Regions from separate parts of the Psychromicrobium lacuslunae genome, predicted to be linked through region 1. Evidence: riboswitches for the same ligand, from Rfam matches in the RefSeq annotation. Region 1 holds a riboswitch; each other region holds the start of a gene.
What was found. Region 1 has a riboswitch for S-adenosylmethionine ahead of UM93_RS17785 (hypothetical protein). Riboswitches for the same ligand answer to the same signal wherever they lie in the genome.

Region 1 (4,433 bases):
GTCGGGCTGAGCAATGAGCGCACGCAATCTCGAGGTGGAAGATCTTACCCAGTTCCAGGCGCTGCTGGCAGCGGGCGAGAGTTCGCTCAGCGGCTGGCATCTGCAATCCTTGGACCTGCGGGGCGTTGATTTTTCTGGTCTGAGTGTTGAATCGGCAGTCTTTCTCGGCTGCCTTTTTGACGCCGGAGTGGAAGCCAGCTTGCGCGCCCGCGGAGCTCTGCTTTTCCCGGTACTGCCGGGTGTTCCTTTCGATTCTTATCGGGCCAAACTGTATACCGGCGGCGAACTTTACCAGGGGATCGGCGATGGCTATGAGGCCACGACGGACGGTCGTATTTACCAGTGGACGCTGACCGCGCCGCGCAACCTTGACGGCACCCTCGCGACGGCCATGCATGATCATTCAATCGGCGATGCGCTGGACGACTTCCTCAACGGCGAACTTGCCAGCCGCGGAGTCGTCGGGGTGATGGGTGGTCACGCGATCAGCCGCGGCAGTGGGGCTTACGCCCAAGCTGCCGAGTTGGCTGCTGGGATAGCGCGGGCGGGATATCTGCTGGCAACCGGTGGAGGTCCGGGGGCGATGGAAGCGGCCAATCTCGGTGCTTGGCTGAGCAGGCGGAGTACCGCCGAACTGGACTGGGCGCTGGCGAAACTTGCCGAAGTGCCCGATTTCAAACCTTCGGTGAGCGATTGGGTGCTGGTCGCTCAACAAGTTCTCGACCGCTTCCCGGACGGTGTGCAAAACCTTGGCATTCCAACCTGGTTTTACGGACATGAACCGCCGAATGTCTTCGCCAGCCAGATCGCTAAATACTTCGCTAATGCTGTCCGTGAAGCGGTGCTACTGGAGCGTTGTACCGGGGGTATTGTCTTCCTGCCCGGTGCCGCCGGGACAGTGCAGGAGATCTTCCAAGACGGCTGCGAAAACTACTACGCCTCGGCGGCCTCGGCGGCGTCGTCGGCGCCGATGGTGCTCCTAGGACGCCAGTACTGGACCGAGCAACTGCCGGTGTGGCCGCTGCTGAATACCCTAGCCGAGGGGCGTGCTATGGCCGCAAAGATCCTGCTCGCCGACTCCGTCGCTGAAGCAGTGCAGTTCCTCAGCTGAGGTGAAGTGGCCGAGCCTAGGCCGTGGTGGTGCCGAATAATAGGCCGAGCAGGTAAGTGACAATCGCAGCACCGAAGCCGATCAGCAGCTGGCGGATACCGCGAGCCAGCGGTGGCGCCCCGGAGAGCAGGCCGACTACGGCGCCGGTGGCCAGCAGAGCAATTCCAACCAGCACGGCCGCTACGATGATGGCGACAAAGCCGCTCAGCCCGAAAAGGTAGGGCAGCACCGGAATAATAGCGCCCGAAGCGAAGAAGCAGAAGCTGGAAACCGCGGCCCCCAGCGCTGTGCCGATGGTTTCATGCTCGTCGGTGCCCTTTTCGCTCTCAGTCTCGGGCCGCAAAGACAAACTGGGATTGCAGTCGCAACTGAAGGTACCCATCCGTTCCGCCGCTCGGTGCTCCGCCTCCTCAGGCGTCATGCCGCGCGCCCGATAGACAAGCACCAACTCATTCGCGTTAATATCAAGAGCCTTGGCTGCTGAGAGAGTGATTTGAGTGGGTTTGGAAGCGCTGAGTAGCTCTCGTTGCGAACGTACCGAAACGTATTCGCCCGCGCCCATCGAAAGTGCGCCGGCCAGCAAGCCCGCAATGCCGGCCAGCAGCACCAGATGCGGTGCCAAGCCAGCGCCGGCCATGCCCATCACCAGGGAGAGGTTGCTGACCAAGCCGTCGTTGGCACCGAAGACCGCGGCGCGGAAGGTACCGGAAAGTCGATTGCGGCCTCGGGTGGCCAGGCCGCGCACCACCTCTTCGTGAATGGCCTCATCGGCCGCCATCGCCGGGGTGGCATCCGCATCGGTGGCGTAAGGGGAGCGGGACTCGGCTCGCTGCGCCAGGGCGAGCACGAAGACCGAGCCGAAGTGACGGGCCAGGAAGCCCAACAGTCGGTTGTTCAGCGAGGCTCGGCGAGGTGCGGCGGCGTGCTCGCCGAGCAGGTTGAGCCAATGATGCTCGTGCCGTTTTTCCGCCTCGGCGAGGGCGAGCAGAATATCGCGTTCTTCACCCTGCCGCTTGGTGGCCAGGGCGCGGTACACCGCAGCCTCGGCTCGCTCATCAGCCAGGTGGGTTCGCCAACGCTTTATTTGGGCCTTGCTGGCCTGCTCTGGGCTTGGGGATAACGTGGTCACATCTCCACTTTAGCCCTAAATCTAGCGGTTTTTCGGCCGGTTTCCCTCCGCGAAAAAGTTCGGCTCGCCTCAATAACCGGAGAACGTTTGCCTCAATAGCCAGCTCAGCTACAGCTCAACTTTAGCCGCCGAATTGCGGCTCTAAGCGCTCGCTCCTTCAGCTACTTTCGGGCTATCGCGAAGGAGAGCCGGTCGGCGAGGAGGGCGAGCCGTGATGACCCTGACGCGCCAGCTGATCGGCGTTCTCCGCTGAATGCGGTAACAACCGAAAGCTTAGTTGTTCGCCGGCCCGGCGACCGGTCTTGGCGACCGGGACCACCAGCAAATTGGCTGCTGGCTGCCAGCAACAGCGGCCGACCGAGTTGCTTAGCGCAGCAACGAGGGCGGCGGGTTCCCTGCTCCAGAAGCTGTACCACTCACCTCGGACGCTAAAATTCACAGTGCCCAGCACGGTATCAACCACTGGGAGCACGGAATCGGATCCGGACAAGGCGACCGCCTCCAGGACGAGAGCTCTTACCCTGCGGGTTTGTCTCGCGGCCCGCCGAGTCGCTTCGTCATCCGAGCCACCCGTGAACTTGGGGTTGGCGTGTGGTCAGTCGGAGCTTTGCCTATTGGCAGGCGACCACAACTCATGAAGCAACTTCACTCTAAACCCACAGCCGCCCGGTCCGGCGAAATATTACGCAGATTCAGAAAGCTGCGGTTCTGAAACCTTGCGTTCCTTCGCGGTTGCGCCAGCCAGTCTTTGCTGCCAGGCTTCACGGACGCTGCTCGGAGTCCGCTTCGACAGCAGCGAGACAATCAGGTAAACCAGCAGGGAGCAGCCCAGGCCCCAGTAGATGGGCTCATTGGCGTAAATACCGTCGGCGCTGGGGATAACACCGGTGGCGTATAAGGTCAGCAGCGTCAGGGTTACCAGGGTGCCTACCGCCATTGACGCGGCGGCGGCAATGCCGGTGCCGCGTTTCCAGATCAGCCCACCCAAGATGGCCACCAACAGTCCGCCGACCAGAATGTCGTAAGCAATGGTGAGCGCAGCGACCACATCGGGCACCACGATGGCGAGCAGAATAGCGACAATGCCGAGTCCCAGCACCCATAGCCGATTGGCCTTCACATCATGCTCGGGATTTTCGCTATCGACCCTTTGCTTACCCCGACCGAACCAGCTGGCAACGAAAGGCACCACATCGGCGCGGGCGACGGTGGCAGCAGCAATCAGCGCGCCGGAAGCGGTGGACATCATTGCGGCGACCGCAGCAGCCAGCACCAAACCGCCTATCCCGATCGGAAGCAGGTTCGACGCCACCTCAGCGTAAACCACATCCTTACCTTCTTTGGCGACATCAATGGCAGGCAGCGCAACCGATGCGGCCATGCCGATCACGGCTCCCGCGACACCGTAGAGGATGCAGTAGATGCCGGCCGTGGCGCCACCCCAGCGGGCGACCCGAGGCGATTTAGCGGTGAACACCCGTTGCCAGATGTCCTGGCCGATCAGCAGCCCCAGAGTGTAGACCACGAAGTAGGTGACAATGGTTTGCACGCCAATGCCGTCGAGTTGAAAGAAGCTCGCGTCGACCCGGGCCCGAATGCCTTCCCAGCCGCCGGCAGCGCCGAGGGTGAAGGGCAGCATGAGTGCGAAAACGCCAATGGTTTTGATCACGAACTGGGCCATATCAGCCAGCGTGATCGACCACATCCCGCCGATCGTGGAGTAGACCAGCACAATCACGCCGCCAAGAGCAATCGCCAACCATTTTTCCCAGCCAAAGAGCACCACGAAGATGGTGGCGTAGGCGCTGGTCGAAGTGGCACAGAGCATCAGCGTGTAAGCCAGCATCACAATTGAAGAGGTCTGGGTGGCGCGGTGCCCGTAGCGCAGGCTAAGCATTTGCGAGACGGTGTAAATTTTGAGTTTCTGGATAGTCCCAGCGAAAGCCAGGCTGAGCAGCAGCACGCCAGCGCCGATCGCCACCACTAGCCACATCCCCGAGATGCCGAACTTATAGCCCAGACCCACGCCGCCCACAGTTGAAGCGCCGCCGAGCACCACGGCCGCCATCGTACCGGTGTATAGGAAGGGGCCGAGGCGTCGCCCGGCTACCAGAAAGTCCGCATTATTCTTAGTGCGGCTCTTGCCCCAGAAGCCAAAAAGCAGCATGGCGGCGAGATAAGCGATAACGATGA
Region 2 (4,433 bases), 1.0 Mb from region 1:
TCATCCAGTCGCGCTTACAGAACGACGTCGGCGGCGTCGCCAGCGTGCTCACCAATACCGTGACGGCGGTCTTAGGTAACACCGTGACAGTAATAGCTGCTTTCGTGGCGATGCTGCTGTTGAACTGGCAGCTCACCGTGGTCGCCGTCGTGCTGATGCCGATCCTGGTGATCGCGCAACGCAAGGTCGGCAAGGTCAGGGCAAAAATTGCCACCCAAACCCAGGAATCGCTCTCCGAAATGTCGGCCATCACCCAGGAGACCCTGAGCGTCTCGGGCATTCTATTGGCGAAAAGCTTCACCATGCAGGGCGCCGAGATCGATAGATACTCTGCCGAGAACCGTAAACAAATAGCGTTGCAGGTTCGTCAGGCGATGAGCGGGCAATGGTTCTTCGCCATTGTCACGATCTTCCTCTCCTCGATTCCGGCGATTGTTTACCTGGTAGCCGGGCTGCTCGTCGATAACGGCGCTCAGGCCATCACCGCTGGCACCATCGTCGCCTTCACCACGGTGCAGGCTCGACTGCTTTTCCCGCTCACCAGCCTGATGCGAGTGGCCCTCGACTTACAAACCTCCGGGGCACTTTTCGCTCGGATCTTCGAATACCTCGACCTCACCCCAGCCATCGCCGACCGGCCCGAGGCGGTGGAACTGCCAAGGGACACCCGGCTAGGCGGTATCCGCTTCAAAGAAGTCAGCTTCGCTTACCCCGACGCCCAGCCAGAAGAACGCCCCACTCTGGACCGCATTTCTTTCAGCATTGAACCCGGGCAGTTCGCCGCCTTCGTAGGGTCCTCGGGTGCCGGAAAAACTACCATTTCGTATCTGATCCCGAGGCTCTACGAGGCAAGCTCTGGCAGCATCGAATTCGCCGGTGTGGATGTTCGGGAACTCAAGCAGAACTCCTTGGTGTCCCACATCGGCATCGTCTCTCAAGAGACCTATCTCTTCCACGCCAGCATCGCCGACAATCTGCGATACGCCAAGCCCGACGCCAGTCAGCAGGAACTCGACCAAGCCACCCAACAGGCCAATATTTATTCGACCATCATGAGCTTCCCGGAGGGTTTCGATACCCTGGTCGGCGAGCGCGGTTATCGACTCTCCGGTGGCGAGAAGCAGCGGATCGCGATTGCCCGAGTGTTGTTGAAAGACCCTGCGGTACTGGTCCTCGATGAGGCCACTAGTGCACTCGATTCGATCTCAGAACGCGTCGTGCAGGCCGCGCTGGAAACCGCTTCGCATGGTCGAACCACGGTAGCGATTGCGCATCGACTCTCCACCGTGGTCTCGGCAGACGTGATTTTCGTCGTCGAACAGGGTCGGATTGTGGAATCCGGCAGTCATCAGGAACTGCTCGCCGCAGCGGGGCGGTATGCGGCTCTCTACCGGGAACAGGCAAGCAGTCAAGCCTCGCAATAAAGTCACTAGCATGCCAAGGCTCGGCCCACTTTGTGCTACTTTGACGATGAGTAATGAGCGCCAGCGCGCAACCAAAGACTTGGTTGCACTGCCCTGACTTGCTGGCCGGCAACCCTCGATTCCGGTGGGGTGCCTCAGGTGAGTACTCGGCAACGTATTGAGGTTGCAAGCGTGGAATCGCTCCGGCTTGCTCCGACGCAAAAGGAGAATCTAATGGCTGACGCCCCCCTTACCTACCGGTTGCTGACCGGTCCCGATGACCACGCCTTCTGTCAGAGAGTCAGCGACGCGATTGCCGAAGGATACGTGCTGTACGGCAGCCCCTCGGTGACCTCCAACGGCGGCCAGGTAATCGCTGCTCAAGCTGTGGTGCTGCCCGGCTTTAACGCCACTGTGGGATCGGAGTCGGCGCAATGAGCTACGCGGGCGATCTCACCCCAGAACAGGCTTGGCAGAAGGTTTCCGACGGGGCCGTACTGGTCGATGTGCGGACCGAGGCGGAGTGGCAACTCATCGGGGTGCCGGACACTTCGAGCATCGAAGCAGAACCGCGCTTTGTGCAGTGGAATCTGGCTGGCGGGGTTTGGAATACGGATTTCCTCGCTCAGTTACAGCAGACCGTGCCAGCCGAGGCTGAGCTGGTTTTCCTCTGTCGTTCCGGCGCCCGCTCGATCTCGGCCGCCGAGGCGGCCACCGAGGCCGGTTTCACCTCCTTCAATGTCCTGGAAGGCTTCGAAGGAGTACCCGATGCCTACGGTGATCGAGTCGTCAACGGCTGGAAGAACCGCAAGTTGCCTTGGAAGAAGGGCGCATGAGCTTCAACCCCTTAGCCTCCGACTGGGCCGCCGACACTCAGGCGGTACGTGGCGGCTTAGACCGCACCGGCTTCTTCGAAACCTCGGAGGCGATCTTCATCAATTCGGGTTTCGTCTATGACTCTGCCGAGGCCGCAGAGCGGGCCTTCACTGGTGAGGATGAGCGCTTCGTCTATTCTCGTTATGGCAATCCGACGGTGGCGACCTTCCAAGAACGACTGCGGCTGTTGGAGGGTACCGAAGCTTGCTTCGCGACTGCCTCTGGCATGTCGGCGGTGTTTGTTGCCCTCGGTGCATTGCTTGCTGCCGGGGATCGGGTGGTTGCTTCCCGATCCCTCTTCGGTTCCTGTTTTGTGATCTTGAATGAAATCCTGCCGCGCTGGGGCGTCGAAACCGTCTTCGTGGACGGCCCAGATCTGGAGCAGTGGAAGGAAGCGCTCTCGGTGCCGACCACGGCGGTGTTCTTCGAATCTCCCTCCAACCCAATGCAGGAGATCGTCGATATCCGCGCGGTCTGCGAGCTAGCGCACGCCGCCGGTGCCCAGGTGGTGGCCGATAATGTCTTTGCCACTCCGTTGCTGCAACGCTGCACCGATCTCGGCGCTGACATCGTGGTTTACTCCGGCACCAAGCACATTGACGGCCAGGGCCGGGTGATGGGCGGCGCGATCCTGGGCAGCAAGGAATTCATCGACGGTCCGGTGAAACAGCTCATGCGGCACACCGGCCCGGCGCTCTCCTCCTTCAATGCCTGGGTGCTCACCAAAGGGCTGGAAACGCTCTCGCTGCGGGTCAATCATTCCTGCGCTTCGGCGCTGGCGCTGGCGGAATTCCTGGAGGCGCAGCCCGCTGTGGAGTGGGTGAGGTACCCGTTATTGAAGTCTCATCCACAGTACAAGCTGGCGTCCCAGCAAATGACGGCGGGCGGTACCGTGCTGACCTTCGCGCTGCGCGGCGGCAAAACGGAGGCCTTCGCACTACTGAACGCCCTCGAGGTGATCGATATTTCGAATAACCTCGGCGACTCGAAATCCTTGATCACCCACCCGGCCACCACCACGCACCGTGCAATGGGGCCGGAAGGCCGGGCCGCCATCGGCCTGGGCGACGGTGTGGTGCGGCTTTCGGTCGGGTTAGAAGATCTCAACGATTTGCGGGCGGACCTGAGCCAGGCCTTGGCGAAGCTTTGAGTCGAACCGAGGAACTCTGAGAACTTGCTCGTCTGGCGCTCGCCAGCTAGCCGCCAATTGGCGGTTAGCGACTCCGAAGCTGCACCGCTGCGGCGGTACCGCACGGTCCGGCTAAGCGGCAGGATAAGGATAAGAGTAAATCAGATCGAGCAAAGGAACTCTCGTGTCCCTCAATGAACCCACCGCGCAGGATGCTCCCGCCAGTCTCAAGCGTCCCAGTTACGATCCCGAGTTGGCGGCGCTCTTGCAGGCCAACCCGGAGCTCGGCATCCCGCCGCTGAGCCTTGACAGGATCGAGCAGATCAGGGCCATCGATCAATCAATTGAGCTTGATGCGCTGCTCGTCGGCCGGGCCATCGAAACTCAGGAATACCAGGCGCCAGGACCGGAGGGTTCACCCGATATTAAGTTACTGGTGCTGCGATCCACCGAGTTCAGTGGTCCGCGCCCGGCGCTCTATTACATTCATGGCGGCGGCATGGTGGTGGGCACCAGGTACGCCATCTCGGAGCAGCAAGTGGACTGGGTTGAACAGTATGGCGTCACGCTCGTATCGGTGGAATACCGCTTAGCCCCGGAGCACCCACACCCGGCCCCGGTTGAAGATTGCTATGCCGGCCTGGTGTGGACAGCTGCCCAGGCCGCCGAACTGGGCCTTGATCCACGGCGTATTTTGCTCGGCGGGGTAAGCGCTGGGGGCGGCCTGGCCGCAGCGGTTACGCTCTTGGCCAGGGATCGGCAAGGCCCTGCCTTGGTGGGGCAACTACTCGCTTGCCCGATGCTTGACCATCGCAACGTGACCGTCTCCAGCCAGCAATATTCCGGCCTGGGTCAATGGGACCGAGAGAGCAACGAACTGGGCTGGTCGGCCTTGCTCGGTGACGATCACCATAATGCCGAAGTGTCGCCTTATGCTTCTCCAGCACTGGCCACCGATTTGAGCGAATTGCCGTCAACCTATCTCGACAATGGCTCCGCTGAGGTCTTCCGAGATGAGGGGGTCG
Region 3 (4,433 bases), 1.8 Mb from region 1:
AGCGGATTTCGGCATTCTCCGGGTTATTGAGCGATTCGAAATATTCGACCGACCAGTGGAACCAGCGCATGCAGAACAGTCTCATGGTCAGCCCGTGGGTGATGAGCAGGGTATTTGGCGCGTAGTCCGGCCGGCTCCAGTGCCGATAGAGCGTCTCGAGGAACGAGGAGATCCGATCATAGACATCCGAGCCGGATTCGCCGTCGCGAAAGCGGTAGAAGAAGTGCCCGTAGGCATTGCGTAGCTCCTTCTGCTCGGCAATGTCCTCAGGGTTCTGGAAGTTGGCCCAGTCCTGTTCACGGAGTCGTGGTTCTTCGAAAATCCGATCGGTGTGCTCCGCTAGACCGAGCGCCTCCAGTGTTTGATAGGCGCGCAAATAAGGCGAAACATAGATGCAGACCTTTTCGCCCGCGAGTTGCTTTCTGATTTCGGCGCCGGCCTTTTCTGCCTGCTCAATGCCCAATCCGGTGAGCGGAATCCGGTAGTCGGGGATCCGGTCGTAAATACTCTGGTCAAGGTTGGCCTCTGACTGGCCGTGTCGCAGCATAATAATCTGCCGGGGCGCGCTCATGTCCTTGAGTGTAGTGCGCGGGGCTGGAAGCTGTTTAATGTGAGCCATGGGAACTGTTCATGCTCTGGCGCGACGCTGGCGGGTAGAAATCCTGATTGTGCTCGGACTTTCGTTGGGAAAATCAGCGATTTACGCCGTCGTCAATCTGGTCGAAAACCTGAGTCGGGCACCCATCTCGCAGGCCACCGCCCAGTTGAACACCCCGAGGATCAACCGGGAATACTTTGACCTGACCTATCAGCTGCTGGACAACTTCTTTGCTTTGGTGCCGGTGGCGCTGGCAATCTATCTGCTTTGGCGGCCACATCGCTCCGGGTTCCGCGCGATCGGTTTTAACTTCAGCAAACCCGGACGCGATGCGCTCTGGGGGATTGGGCTAATGGTGCTGATCGGTCTGCCCTCCTTGGGGCTCTACGCCCTCGGTCGCAGTCTGGGTATCACCGCCCAGATTGTCACCAATTCGCTCAACGACTATTGGTGGACCATCCCGGTGCTGGTGATTTCGGCGCTCCGCAACGCCATCGTCGAGGAAGTTATTGTGGTGGGTTTTCTGCTCACCCGCTTCAAGCAACTCGGCTGGCAGCCCTGGCTGGCTATTGTGGTCAGCTCGCTATTGCGCGGCAGCTACCACCTCTACCAAGGGTTCGGCCCGTTCGTTGGCAACTTCGTAATGGGGCTGATCTTTGGCTGGCTGTACACCCGCACTAAGCGAGTGATGCCGCTAGTGATAGCGCACGCGTTACTCGACATTGCGGCCTTCAGCTTTGGGCGCCAGCTAGGCTTCGGCTAACCGCCGCATTAACGCCGCGAGTTCGCGGTTTCCTCTCGTTTTCGCTAGTAATTACTGGCGAATTGGTGAGAAAACCGCGAACTCGGCGGAAACGAGACTTAGACGGTGACCTGGCCATTGGCGGTCTCGAAGGTGACGCTCATGATGCCCGGCGTGCCATGTGGGGCAATCCACTCCACTGCGACGTCCTCTAGGGGCTTGTCGACGCACTCGCCGAGCCATTCGGTGACTCGCTCGGCGGAGCCAGCAATGGTCAGCTTCGAGAGCTTCACCTCGCTGGGGCGCGCTAGCGAGGGGTGAAGTGAAGGGTCGCCTTCCCACTTGAGCAGATAAGGAACCTGAGGGTCGGCAATCAAACCTTTAATGCCGATCTGCTGCCAGATGAGTTCTTGGCCGTCAGGAAACTTTCGGTTGCCGGGCACCGCGCTGCGGCCCAGGCGTTCTTCAAACGGCAGCAGATCGTCTACCTCGACGCACCAACCCATCCAACCGCCGCCGGCGCTGGAGCGGGCTCGCACTGCCTGGCCGAAGGGGGCTTTGTCGGAGGCGGGATGGTCCAAGACCTCAACCACCTCAAGGTAGTGATGGTTCGTCAGCGGAATAATCATGTTCCGGGTGCCGAAGCGGGGATGCACGCCACCGCGAACGGCCTTTACACCCAAAGCATCCGCGATTCGCTCCGTGGTGGCAGCCAATCCATCTGATTCACAAGCGTAAGAAACGTGATCCATTCGCATGGCAATATCCTTGCACTTTGTGACGCACGTCTCGACTAAGGGCTACCTAAGTATGAGCCCGGTAGCTGCTTCGTAAATCTGAGGAAATGAACTGTCACATTCCCTTCATCTACTTGCTAAGGCCAACTTCAAGCCCGCAGACTTTAGTTAGGTCATGAGTGCCAGCAAAGTTCCATGACTGTGAGTTAGATGGAACGCCTGCCCCGGCTTGCTGGACGGCAACCCTCCTCCGCGGTGGGGTGCCCCGGGTGACGACCAGGCCCTCATCACAAGATGGGGAGCAAGCGCGGTCTCTCCTCTTGGGACGTCAATGACGGCTACCCGGGAGAGCCTTGAACCGAGGAGTCTCGATGACAACTGGTTGGTCTTTTGAAACCCGACAAATCCATGCCGGGCAGCAGCCCGACCCGGCCACCGGTGCCCGGGCCTTACCCATTTTCCAAACCACTTCCTTCGTCTTCCCTAGCGCGGAGAGTGCTGCGAATCGCTTTGCGCTAGCCGAGCTCGAACCGATTTACACCCGGATTGGTAACCCCACTCAGGATGTGGTGGAGCAGCGCATTGCCAGCCTTGAAGGCGGCGTCGGAGCGTTGCTGCTCGCCTCTGGTCAGGCAGCCGAGACCTTTGCAATCCTCAATATCGCTCAAGCCGGTGATCATTTGGTGGCCAGCCCGAGTCTCTACGGCGGCACCTACAACCTCTTCGCACACACCCTGAAGCGATTCGGCATCGAGGTCACTTTCGTAGAGGACCCGGATGACTTAGAGCAGTGGCGGGCGGCAGTGCAGCCCAACACCAAGCTTTTCTTCGGTGAGGTGGTGTCGAATCCACGCCAAGATGTCTTAGACCTTGAAGGGATCAGTGCCGTCGCCCATGAGGTCGGCGTGCCGTTGATTGTCGATAACACGCTAGCTACCCCGTATTTGGTGCGTCCACTGGAGTGGGGTGCCGATATTGTGGTGCATTCCGCGACCAAGTATCTCGGTGGCCATGGCACCGCCATTGCCGGGGTGATCGTCGACGGCGGTACCTTCGATTTCGCGCAGAACCCGGAGAAGTTCCCCGGCTTCAACACCCCCGATGAGAGTTATAACGGCTTGGTTTATGCGCGGGATCTAGGCGTCGGTAGCGCTTTGGGAGCAAATCTGGCCTATATTCTCAAGGCCAGGGTCCAGTTACTCCGTGACCTCGGCTCGGCGGTGGCCCCCTTCAACGCTTTCCTGATCGCTCAGGGCCTGGAGACCTTGAGCTTGCGGGTGGAACGGCATGTCGCCAATGCTTTGCAAGTGGCGAATTGGCTGAGCGAGCACGAAAGTGTGGCCTCGGTGGCCTACGCCGGACTTCCCTCCAGCCCCTGGTATGAACGCGGGCAAAAGTATGGACCACTGGGTATCGGCGCAGTGGTTGCCTTCGAGATCAACGGCGGTGTGGAAGCGGGTAAACGCTTTGTTGATGCCCTCGAACTACACTCTCACGTAGCCAATATCGGCGATGTGCGTTCGCTGGTGATCCATCCTGCCTCCACCACGCATTCCCAACTCAGTGAAGCCCAGCAGCTCAAAGCCGGGGTGACGCCCGGTCTGGTGAGGCTCTCGGTCGGGTTGGAGAACGTCACCGATATTCTGGCCGATTTGGATGCTGGTTTCAGAGCGGCCAAGTCCGAGCTGCGATGACGATTTCGGATTTATCGCTCGAAGCTTTACGTGGAGTCGACGTGTCTCAGCTGCATTACCTGGAGCTTGGCACGTTGTCGCTTGAGGTCTCGGGGGTGCTGCCCGGGGCGAGTCTGGCCTATGAAACCTGGGGAACCCTCAACGCCGATGCCAGTAATGCGGTATTGGTGCAGCACGCACTCACCGGGAGTTCTCATGCTGCGCAAGGGGAGTCCGCGCAGCCGGGGTGGTGGCAAGAACTGGTGGGACCGGGGAAGGCAGTTGACACCGAAAAATACTTCGTAGTTGCGGCCAATATTCTCGGTGGCTGTTATGGCAGCACCGGCCCGTCCAGCATCGCGCCAGACGGCGAACCGTGGGGCTCACGCTTCCCGTTCTTGACCCTACGAGATTCGGTGCAGGCGGAAGCACGTTTAGCTGACGCCCTCGGCATTACTCGTTGGCACGCCGTGATCGGTGGCTCGATGGGCGGCGCGCGTGCCCTGGAATGGGCGGTGAGTTTTCCGGAACGAGTGCTGCACGCTATTGTGCTCGCGGCGTGCGCTGCGAGCACCGCTGAACAGATAGCGCTTGCCCAAACACAGATCCTGGCGATCCAGCAAGATCCGCGCTACCAAGGTGGCGACTACTATCAGGACGATCCGCCACTGAACGGCCTTGGC
Region 4 (4,433 bases), 1.7 Mb from region 1:
GACCGTGGCCGCCCTCTGCGCACTCGCTGATTCCCCCAGTAGATTGACCGGGATCGCACACTTACGCGGTCATGAGACCGATAGGCTCGCGGCTCTGGTGGCCGAGATCAACGGTCTTGGTGGCGATGTTGAGGAAATAGCTGACGGCTTGATTATTAGGCCACGGCCGCTGCACGGTGGCCTGTTTCGCAGTTATGAAGATCATCGAATGGCAACTGCTGGGGCGATTATCGGCTTAGCCGTGCCCGGCGTCGAGATTGACGACATCGGCACAACAGCCAAAACTATGCCGGAATTTCCCCAATTGTGGCAGCATATGCTCGCTCCGCAGGCCCTTGAGCGAGCGAACTAATGCCACGTGAGTGGGATGAATCCGATGTTCGGATCAGACCGAACAAAAAGGGCAGTCGGCCTCGTACCAAGGATCGCCCCGCTCATCAGGATGCACTGATCGGCCGGATCATCACCGTTGACCGCGGCCGTTATACCGCCATAGTCGATGAAGCCACCGACCAAGAACGGACGCTAGTCGCCGCCCGTGCCAGGGAGCTCCGTCGCTCCCCCGTCGTGGTCGGCGACTTTGTTGCCTTGGTCGGCGATGTCTCAGGCGAGCCCGACACGCTGGCGCGGCTGGTTCGGATTGAGCAGCGCCGCACCGTGCTGCGTCGTTCCGCTGATGACTCAGACCCGGTGGAGCGGGTGCTCGTCGCCAATGCCGACCAGCTGGTCATCGTGGTTGCCGCCGCTAGCCCGGAGCCTCGCACCGGCTTTATCGATCGGGCCCTGGTGGCAGCTTATGACGCGGGAATCGAGCCCCTGCTGCTGATCACCAAAACCGACGTCAAGGAGCCAACCGCACTGCTGGAGCACTACCAACAGCTGGATCTGAAAATTTTACTCAGCCGCACTACTGCGGAGCAGGCTGCAAGTGGCTCGGCAAGATTGGTTAGCGACGCGGTACAGCAGTTGCACGCCGAGTTGGACGGTAAGGTTTCGGTGCTGGTCGGGCATTCCGGCGTCGGGAAGTCCACCATGGTGAATGCCCTCACCGGCTCACAACGCGCCACCGGAGGGGTTAACACGGTCACCGGACGGGGCAGACATACCTCATCCTCAGCACTCGCTTTGCGCCTGGAAGCGGCAGCGCCCGGGAGCTGGATCATCGACACCCCGGGAATTCGATCATTCGGCCTGGCCCATGTGGATGCCAACCGCATCCTGCACGCTTTCGAAGATCTTGAGCCTGGCATAGCGGACTGCCCGCGCGGTTGCCGGCACGATGAAGCCGCCCCGGAATGCGGCTTGGACGCCTGGGTGGCCGGCGGTCAAGCCGGCCAGGGCGGACCCGCGCGGCTAATCTCCTACCGCCGCCTGCTCAGTGCGATCCGTGCCGTGCAATGACTTTCAGTGCCGCTCCATTACTTTCAGTGAGCTCAGACCGCTAAAACCTCACCGATCCGGGGCTTTCCCTCTCCGCCTCCCCGAAATCTGTAGCATCTCGGGATAGCGTGAGGACATGACATTGCACCTTCAGGGCTATAACGACGACCTTCGTCTGGCCCATGTGCTAGCCGATTCAGTGGATGCACAGACCATGAGCCGGTTCAAAGCGCTCGATCTGACCATTGAAACGAAACCCGATTTAACCCCGGTGACCGACGCTGATAAGGACGCCGAGGACGCCATCCGAAGCCAGCTTTCCAGAGTCCGACCGCGGGACGCCGTGTTAGGCGAAGAATTCGGTAGCAGTGGTCATGGTTCACGGCGCTGGATTATCGACCCGATTGATGGAACGAAGAATTTCATTCGAGGGGTCCCGGTCTGGGCCACCTTGATCTCGCTGGTGGACGAAGGCGTACCCGTGCTGGGCGTGGTGAGCGCACCGGCGCTGGGAAAGCGCTGGTGGGCCGCGAAAGGGACCGGAGCCTTCACCGGAAAATCGCTTGCCGCAGCCTCCCGGATCAGGGTCTCCAATGTTTCTAAGCTCTCCGACGCCTCTGTTTCCTATTCTTCGCTCAACGGTTGGCGGGAGCGCGGTAATCAGGAACAGTTCCTGGAGTTGCTTGAGACCACCTGGCGAAGCAGGGCATATGGTGATTTCTGGTCCTATTGTCTGGTCGCTGAGGGTGCCGTCGACATCGCCTGCGAACCTTCGCTCAATCTCTACGATATGGCTGCCTTGGTCCCCATTGTCACCGAAGCTGGCGGACGCTTCACTTCGCTGGAGGGCGCGGACGGACCATTCGGCGGCAACGCACTGGCCACCAATGGTATTTTGCACTCCGAGACGCTCCGGCTACTCAATCCCGAGCTAGACGATCTACTGAGCTAACCTGGTTAGCTGGCTAACTAACCTGGGGCGATTGTGACGTAACAGATTATTCCCCGGGCGATTGATCCGTTTAAGCTACTCATAGGTCACGAGTGCCAGCGCTAAACCCCGGTTTGCTGGCCGGCAACCCTCCTTTCGCGGTGGGGTGCCCCGGGTGACGACCTGGTCGATATCAAAAGATACCGGCAAGCGCGGACCCCCGATCTTGGCATCGAGGGCCTCTCAGTGGAGGATTAAATGAGTGCTGTCAGTACCGTCACGTTTCAGCAATTAGCAACCCTTGAAGACCATCAGTCGGTCGCTACAATCCAAGCCCTACAACCGGTGGTGGGCGCCGGTTTACTCGCCCCCTTGGTGCAAGGCGGTGAAGCCCGCTACGTCAACCTCGATTATGCAGCCTCGGCCCCGGCCCTAGCTTCAGTTGCTGAGTATCTCAATGAGATTCTGCCGTACTACGCCAGCGTGCACCGCGGCGCCGGTTACAGTTCTCAAATCAGCACCTCGGTCTATGAGAATTCCCGCCATATCGTGCGGGATTTCGTCAATGCCCGGCCCGATGACACAGTGATTTTCACTCGGAACACCACGGATGCCCTCAATCTTTTGGCGCGCTGCCTGCCCGCCCAAGGCGAGGTGCTCTATCTCGATATTGAGCACCACGCGAATTTGTTGCCCTGGCAACATGTCCCGCATCGCAGCGTGCTGGCCGGAGAAAGCATCGCGGAGACGATTCAGACCCTGGAACAAGAATTCAGCTTGGGCGGGGTTTCACTGCTAGCCATCACTGGCGCTTCGAATGTCACCGGCGAAGTGCTGCCGATCGCGGAACTCACCTCACTGGCGCATCGACATGGCGCCCGGATTGTGGTGGACGCCGCACAGCTAGCACCGCACCGCGCGATTGACGTGAGCGGCTGGGAGGTGGATTATCTGGCCTTTTCTGGGCATAAATTGTATGCCCCGTTCGGCTCGGGAGTACTGGTTGGACGCGCCGACTGGTTAGATACTGGTGTTCCGCTGCTTTTCGGCGGCGGTGCGGTCAAAGAGGTAAGACTGGATACGGTGAGTTGGGCTGAGGGACCGGCTCGGCACGAAGGTGGCAGCCCCAATGTGCTGGGCGCGGCTACTCTCGCCAAAGCCGCGGAGGTGCTCTCCGGGCTCAATCAAGCAGCTTGGCAGCGTCATGAACAGGATCTCCGCGAGAGTCTTGTCCGAGGCCTGGAACAAATCCCCGGCGTCAGCATTCACCGGCTTTTCAAGGATTCGGATAGCTATCCAAATAGCGGCAGTATCGGCGTGGTCAACTTTTCGGTCTCCGGCTATGACTCAGGCTTTGTCGCTGCTTACCTTTCCGCCGAGTTCGCGATCGGGGTCCGTGATGGACGTTTTTGCGCTCATCCCTTGCTACGACGCCTTGGCCTGCCCACCGGATCGCTACGCGCCAGTTTCGGCCTAGGCTCACAAGGTGAGGACGCTCAGCGGCTGATTGACGGCGTGCGCAAATTAGTTGAGCACGGCCCGTCCGGGGACTACCTAGTGGAAAGTGGCCGCTGGGTGCCAGCTAACGACTTCAGGGCTTTCCCCAGCTGGGCGCCAAATACTCCGGGCACCGCTGGCGCGGCTCCCTGCGTGGTGACTGAGTAGTTAGTGACTGAGTAGCTAGTGACAGAGTAATTGGTGACAGAGTAGTTTCTGCCGCCCTCAGCAGTGCTGATAGCTCGCCAGGATATTCTGGACTAATGCTCTTGAGGTATCACCGTTGAAGCCGGTCAAAGGCCCTAAAATCGCACCGGAACGACGCGTAGAGCTCGCCGCCGCCTTCCTGAGCGGCGGCGAGCTCTACGATCGGGTGCGACCAAGTTACCCCGTACACAGCGCCTCCTGGCTGATCCCTGAGCATGCAATGGAGGTAATCGATCTGGGCGCCGGCACTGGAAAGTTCACCGAACGATTAGTGGCTCATGGACTCAGCGTGACAGCTGTTGACCCCTCAGCGGATATGTTGCAGCAACTCAGCAACCGCTTGTCGATGGTTCGTACTGTAGTTGGCACCGCCGAGCAGTTTCCCTTGCCGAGTAGCAGCACCGACGCGGTTTTTGTA

Region 2: another riboswitch for S-adenosylmethionine. It lies ahead of UM93_RS11795 (DUF1737 domain-containing protein); the one in region 1 lies ahead of UM93_RS17785 (hypothetical protein).
Region 3: another riboswitch for S-adenosylmethionine. It lies ahead of UM93_RS07950 (bifunctional o-acetylhomoserine/o-acetylserine sulfhydrylase); the one in region 1 lies ahead of UM93_RS17785 (hypothetical protein).
Region 4: another riboswitch for S-adenosylmethionine. It lies ahead of UM93_RS07410 (aminotransferase class V-fold PLP-dependent enzyme); the one in region 1 lies ahead of UM93_RS17785 (hypothetical protein).

What each region holds. Positions count from the first base shown of each region.
Region 1 covers NZ_CP011005.1:3,516,552-3,520,984, forward strand. Annotated here, with positions in the region: gene UM93_RS16590 (SRPBCC family protein) at 1-17, shown strand, start outside; gene UM93_RS16595 (LOG family protein) at 14-1,111, shown strand; gene UM93_RS16600 (VIT1/CCC1 transporter family protein) at 1,128-2,240, opposite strand; gene UM93_RS17785 (hypothetical protein) at 2,413-2,730, opposite strand; SAM riboswitch class IV at 2,748-2,880, opposite strand; gene UM93_RS16610 (sodium:solute symporter family protein) at 2,923-4,407, opposite strand.
Region 2 covers NZ_CP011005.1:2,498,931-2,503,363, forward strand. Annotated here, with positions in the region: gene UM93_RS11790 (ABC transporter ATP-binding protein) at 1-1,424, shown strand, start outside; SAM riboswitch class IV at 1,474-1,602, shown strand; gene UM93_RS11795 (DUF1737 domain-containing protein) at 1,638-1,841, shown strand; gene UM93_RS11800 (rhodanese-like domain-containing protein) at 1,838-2,239, shown strand; gene UM93_RS11805 (O-succinylhomoserine sulfhydrylase) at 2,236-3,429, shown strand; gene UM93_RS11810 (alpha/beta hydrolase) at 3,593-4,433, shown strand, end outside.
Region 3 covers NZ_CP011005.1:1,708,351-1,712,783, reverse strand. Annotated here, with positions in the region: gene UM93_RS07965 (histidine phosphatase family protein) at 1-571, opposite strand, end outside; gene UM93_RS07960 (CPBP family intramembrane glutamic endopeptidase) at 618-1,361, shown strand; gene UM93_RS07955 (VOC family protein) at 1,460-2,098, opposite strand; SAM riboswitch class IV at 2,249-2,391, shown strand; gene UM93_RS07950 (bifunctional o-acetylhomoserine/o-acetylserine sulfhydrylase) at 2,449-3,771, shown strand; gene metX (homoserine O-acetyltransferase MetX) at 3,768-4,433, shown strand, end outside.
Region 4 covers NZ_CP011005.1:1,589,201-1,593,633, forward strand. Annotated here, with positions in the region: gene aroA (3-phosphoshikimate 1-carboxyvinyltransferase) at 1-352, shown strand, start outside; gene rsgA (ribosome small subunit-dependent GTPase A) at 352-1,401, shown strand; gene hisN (histidinol-phosphatase) at 1,517-2,332, shown strand; SAM riboswitch class IV at 2,417-2,530, shown strand; gene UM93_RS07410 (aminotransferase class V-fold PLP-dependent enzyme) at 2,570-3,976, shown strand; gene UM93_RS07415 (class I SAM-dependent methyltransferase) at 4,092-4,433, shown strand, end outside.